2 regions of the Paenibacillus sp. FSL R5-0928 genome follow, and region 1 is predicted to be linked to the other one. Evidence: riboswitches for the same ligand, from Rfam matches in the RefSeq annotation. Region 1 holds a riboswitch; the other holds the start of a gene.
The links. A riboswitch is a leader RNA that binds a small molecule or an ion and turns the genes downstream of it on or off. The one in region 1 is predicted to bind S-adenosylmethionine.
Positions count from the first base shown of each region.

Region 2: linked by a shared signal. The riboswitch ahead of MKZ16_RS27340 (methionine ABC transporter ATP-binding protein) and the one ahead of metA (homoserine O-succinyltransferase) in region 1 are both predicted to bind S-adenosylmethionine.

Region 1 is NZ_CP150225.1:2,006,604-2,009,745, forward strand. Features, by position in the region: gene corA (magnesium/cobalt transporter CorA) at 1-883, opposite strand, end outside; SAM riboswitch class I at 1,281-1,410, shown strand; gene metA (homoserine O-succinyltransferase) at 1,526-2,446, shown strand; gene MKZ16_RS08595 (PLP-dependent transferase) at 2,483-3,142, shown strand, end outside.
Region 2 is NZ_CP150225.1:6,038,705-6,041,846, forward strand. Features, by position in the region: gene MKZ16_RS27335 (methionine ABC transporter permease) at 1-345, opposite strand, end outside; gene MKZ16_RS27340 (methionine ABC transporter ATP-binding protein) at 345-1,361, opposite strand; SAM riboswitch class I at 1,464-1,599, opposite strand; gene MKZ16_RS27345 (Cthe_2314 family HEPN domain-containing protein) at 1,702-2,436, opposite strand; gene MKZ16_RS27350 (COX15/CtaA family protein) at 2,592-3,142, opposite strand, start outside.

The sequences.
Region 1 (3,142 bases):
ACATTAGACCTATAACGGCAAAATAGCCGTATTTCGTATGCAACTCAGGCATATGATCAAAGTTCATCCCATAGATTCCGGTAATTACGGTCAAAGGCATGAATATCGTTGTAATCGCGGTAAATACTCTCATAATTTCATTGGCGCGGTTGGCGATACTGGATTGGTAGGCCTCACGTAAGTTGCCCATGAGATCGCGGTACGTCTCAAAGGTTTCGGATATTTTAACTGCATTTTCATAAATGTCGCTAAAATACTTCTGCAGCTGATCATCAATCAGACGGAGGTCTTTTTTGTTCAGGGTATTGATAACCTCTTTCTGTGGTCCCAGCATCTTCTTTAACCATAAGATCTCACTTCGCAGACCGATAATCTCACTCAGATGAGATTTCTTGGTATGCATTAAAATATCCTCTTCAAGCTTCTCAATCCGGGCTTCAATTCGGTCACCTACGGAGAAATAATTATCTACGACAAGGTCGATAAGCAGGTAAAGGAATTGGTCTGGTTCGCTAACCTCTTGCTCCCATAACATGGGCTTCAGGATGCGCAGCTCGTGGATCTTTTGTTTCGTTACAGTAATAATATAATGTCTGCCCAAGAATATATTGAGTGCCCGCAGGAAAATTTCCTCATCATCAAAGCGGATGCTGTTTACAACAATAAAGTAATGACTTTCGTATATTTCGATCTTTGGACGTTGATCCTCTTCACTAAGGCAATCCTCAACAGCGAGATCATGCAGGTTGAACAGGGGCTGAAGCAGCTCCAAATCCTCCACATCTGCATCAATCCAATAGAACCCTTCTGTTGGGGGTGTCAATGTTTCATCAATTTCATCAATAGGTGTAAAAACCCCTGCATTCACCAGCCGGATTTTCATCTGATTCCACTCCTTCTATCCCCGGGTCTTCACCAGGGACTGCTAATTAAGCACAGAGAAAAAAATCAGCTTGGCCGGCGTTACAATCAATACAAGAGGCCGAATGACGATTCGAGGGCATGAAGAAGAACTGCTCCCGCCGCCGGCAAGCTGATGATTATCCTGTGTGGTTGCTCATTCTGTACACTTAATTGCGAGCTCGGGTCGCCTTCCATTCTTCTTCTCACCTCTTCTTTTCGTTCAGGTATGAAATACTTGTCTAGTATAACAACGGAGTATGCCTCTTTCAAGCAAATTTATTGTTACTTTAAGGCTACTTCAGCATTGTATGGACTTGACGAAAAGGAGGTTCATGATTTAAAGTAAATTTTAAAGAAATTTAATTGAATACAGCTAAATCTTATCAAGAGCAGGTGGAGGGACTAGCCCTATGAAACCCGGCAACCGGCGTGTGAACGCACGGTGCTAATTCTTGCGGAACTTTGCTGACGACTAAACCCCGTCCAAAAGTTTCTGGCAGATGAGAGAGGCGCATATGACTGTAGATATGACCTTTCTCGTTTTCCGAGAAAGGTCTTTTTATTGTTCAGAAAGCCGCGATGTGACAACATAACCTAAATACAGTTAAGGAGTGGAAAGACAATGCCAATTAAAATTCCCGACAGTTTACCAGCAAAAGAAGTACTATCCGGAGAAAATATTTTTGTGATGGATGAAAGTTTGGCTTTCCATCAGGATATCCGTCCACTAAGGATTGCTATTCTGAATCTCATGCCGACTAAAGAAACGACGGAGACTCAATTGCTGCGTTTAATAGGAAATTCACCGCTGCAAGTTGATGTTACCTTGCTGCATCCACGCTCACATACTTCTAAGAATACTTCTGCTGAGCATTTGAGAAGCTTTTACAAAACTTTTGACGAGATCAGCCACCGCCGTTTGGATGGCCTTATTGTTACAGGAGCACCCGTAGAGCAAATGGAGTTTGAGGAAGTATCCTATTGGGAAGAGCTAAAAGAGATTTTTGAATGGAGCAAGGATAATGTGACCTCGACCATGCATATCTGTTGGGCGGCACAGGCAGGGTTATATCATCATTTTGGTGTTCGCAAAGTGGCATTGCCTGAAAAATGTTTTGGTGTATTCTCCCATACGATTAATCAAAATAACATTAAATTGCTGCGCGGTTTTGACGAGGTATTCCATGTACCGCATTCCCGTCATACCGATGTCTCCCGCGAAGATATTGAGAGCAATCCAGATCTGCAGATTCTGGCAGAATCCGAAGAAGCTGGTATGTATCTAGTAGCTACGACCGACGGCAAACAAATATTTGTGACCGGACATTCCGAGTACGATCCTCTATCCCTGAAATGGGAATATGATCGTGATTTGGAGAGGGGCATGGAGATGGCCTTGCCGAAACACTATTTCCCTAAAGATGATCCAGAACGGACACCTCCTGCAGTGTGGCGTGCACATGCCAACTTATTATTCTCTAATTGGCTCAATTACTATGTATATCAAGAGACACCTTACGATATCGACCCGATTGTTTATTAAGATCAGCGCTACATTATAATTTAGGAGGCATTTATCATGGACGACAAACTTAGGATTGAAAGCAGACTGGCACAAATAGGTTCACAAGAAGATCCGGCTACCGGAGCCATTAATTTTCCTATCTATAATGCTACGGCATTCCGTCACCCGAAGCTTGGGCAGAGCACAGGTTTCGATTATAGCCGTACCAAAAGTCCGACCCGTTCCGTACTGGAGAATGCGGCTGCGGAATTGGAGTCTGGTGATGCAGGTTTTGCCTGTAGCTCTGGGATGGCGGCTATTCAAACCATATTTACCCTGTTTGGGCAAGGCGATCACTTGATCGTTTCGCTGGATCTTTACGGCGGGACCTATCGTTTGTTGGAACGAATTATGTCCAAGTTTGGAATCACTGCTTCCTATGTAGATACGAATGATTTGGATGCGCTTGAGGCTTCCCGTCTTCCAAATACAAAGGCGATATTTATTGAAACGCCAACGAATCCTTTGATGATGGTTACGGATATTGCAGCCGTTGCTACTTGGGCTCGTCATCATGGGCTGCTCACAATTGTAGACAATACACTGCTGACTCCATTTTTCCAGCGTCCTCTGGAATTAGGTGCGGATATTGTAGTCCATAGTGCTACCAAATATTTGGGCGGACACAATGATGTACTTGCTGGTCTTATTGTATCTAAAGGGGCTGAATTATCC
Region 2 (3,142 bases), 3.2 Mb from region 1:
TCTTAACGACGTCTCTACCAAGCGGGCAAAAAACGGAGCTGCACCAATCACCAGAGGTGGAATCGTACCGAGTACACCAATGGAGGTTCCAACAACGGCTTTGCTGAAAGGAATTAGAGCCACCATCAAAATGATAAAGGGTACGGAACGTAGGATATTTACAAGTAATGATAAGACCGAGTAAGTTACTCTGATTACTATACTATTCGATTTCCCCCATAAATACAATAGAATTCCGAGTGGTAAACCAAGAATAATTGTGAACAATCCGGAAAAAAATATCATTTTTATAGTAGCAACCGTAGCATCCATCATTTCTTGCCAATTTAGATCTGCAAAATTCATTACGAAATCACCTCCACATCAAGGCCTTGAGCAATTAGTCTGGAGATCGTTACAGCAATTGCCTCAGCTGGCCCTTCAAACCGCACAATCATCTGTCCATAAGGCACATCTTTAATCGTTGAGATGGTACCATGTAAGATTGCAAAGCTCACACCCGTATCACGCACGACATCGGATAGTGCCGAGCCGTAAGTTTTTTCTCCGAAAAAAGTAATTTTGACAGCTTGAGAGTTATCCCCGGCAGCAGCATCAAGCGCCACTCGAAGAGGCCCTTCATTCTGTGTCTCACTGCGGATGAAATCGCGTGTAACCTCATGCTGCGGCTTGAGAAATACCTCTGTAACTTTGCCTTGTTCAACAATCCCACCACCATGTATGACCGCGACACGGTCGCAGATGCTCTGGATTACATGCATTTCATGCGTGATCAGCACAATGGTCAAATGGAATCTTTTATTAATATCAAGCAGCAGCTTAAGAATGGAATCCGTTGTCTGGGGATCAAGCGCAGAAGTGGCCTCGTCACACAACAGCACATCAGGGTCACTGGCTAGTGCCCGGGCGATGCCGACCCGCTGCTTTTGTCCTCCAGATAACTGAGAAGGATACTTATCTGTATGTTCTTCAAGCCCAACTAGAGCGAGCAGATCTTTCACTTTTGTATCAATAGCTGTTCTAGATGTACCTGCAAGTCGCAGTGGAAAGGCAATATTATCATACACCGTCGCCGAAGAAAGCAAATTGAAATGTTGAAAAATCATCCCAATCTTGCGCCGCTGTTCCTGTAATTGACCTTGGTTAAGGCTAGTTAGTTCAACACCGTCTACCCAGACCTCACCTTCTGTCGGACGTTCCAACAGATTAATGCAACGGATCAATGTACTTTTCCCCGCTCCAGAGTGGCCGATGACTCCGAATATTTCACCTTTCTCGATGGACAGATTCAATCCAGAAAGCGCTGTTGCCGCATTACTCCCTTTTCCATAAACCTTTGTTATCCCTTTTAGATTAATCAACTCTCGTCGCCCCCCCTTTATATTTCACTTATTCTATACAAAAAAACCTCCAACGATCGATGCAGATCGCAAGAGGCTCTGTGGGTTTATTAAGACAATGCCTTCTCATCTGCCAACGACCGCAACCTGCGCCATTGTAGGAATTAGCACCATGACATTTGTACAACGCTTCCCGCGCTGGATACAAATCGGTTGCCGGGCTTCATCGGGCCTATCCCTCCGCCGCTCTCGATAAGATAAAGTTATGAAATTATATTTTTTCTGAAATCGTACATACTTTAATGCAAGCATAAGTATAGTGAGTTTATCGATTTTTGTCAAAAGGAAATATATTGAACGATTACGATTTTATGCTCTTTGCCTTGCTTATTTCCTTACGCAGCTGTTCATTGCTGTAGCTGAATGCCGCGATTAATGTCTTACAGTTCATTTCGAGCGATTGTTTTAAATCCTCAAGATGGCTATCCAGATCCTCGAGCTGAATTTTGTCATGCAGACCTTGGTGCCGCTGCCACAAATCATCCTGCATTTCAGAATTCATATAATGAATTTCAGCATTTCTGCGCTTGCGTAAATTCTCCAATGGATCGCGGTAGGAGTTCTTGATCTGTTCCAGTTGATCCGCTAATGCAGGATGCACATTCAATAATTGAAGCTGACGCAGCACTGTAAAGTAAGAAAAGTGCGTTTTTAATTTGGATGTTTTGAGATCATAAAAATGATTCAGTACCGTCCCAAGCTTGTCCAGAAGAGAGAAAACCCGGATAAAGCCATCTTTATAAAAATAAACATAACGTGCATAATCGCCCTGTTCCACCGGTGTCATATCATCCATATAACCCGCAATCACTAATTTCCGGTAAAAAGCGGCCGCGAACCAACTTTGCTCCAGTTCATCCAGAGAGGAAATCAGCCCACGTGTCCAAATCTCCAGCTTGCGGTATTCATGGTCATTATCCTCATGGGCACTCATTTCCTTGCGCAGCAATGCTGCAAAAGTGGCCATATTCTCCATCGCATCAGCCAACACACCACTGTTCTTTCGAGGCGGCTCTCCAAGTAATACCCGCAGCATATCCCAGTCCTCCTAAAGTTTTGTTCAGCGTCTGCTTCCATGGACTGCTTCGTACAAAACTCGCGACGTAAGCATCGGCCAATCAGCTCCACGATATACCGATTTCCACTTTATTATTCCGCGGGTGAAGCGCCTCTATCCACGGAGGGAATGTTCTACCAAGGCGGTGGAATCATTGGGTTCGTTACATTTTTTCCAGACACGACACTACCCGCACGATTTAGCTGCCAGACTCTTACACTCATATAACATAAGACACCAAACAAACTGGCAATCAGCAAAATATGAGCCAAAGCGGCAAATATGTACAATCTTTCATTATCTAGGGTGTAAACCACAGCCGCCCCACTAAACACCTGCATCAAGCATAACAGCACTGCAGCTACACCTAGCGCTCTAAGCTCTGGATAATCCTTATGTTTCCAAAATGCTAAATGCCCAAGCAGCGCAGTAAGCATGAATAAGAGCAAAGCCGCAATCCGATGCGTAAAAACAACACCTACACCTCCGGAAAGCTCCGGAACCCATTCTCCATTACAAAGCGGCCAACCCGAACACCCGCCCTGTGAATCCGTATGACTTACAAAGGCTCCAATATACACGACAATATAAGAATAGATGGCAGTAAAACAAGTTAAATTGCGAAAAGCCTTACTTACGGGCTTCTTTTGAGCCTCCAACGTATGATCATATTCGCGCGATTCAT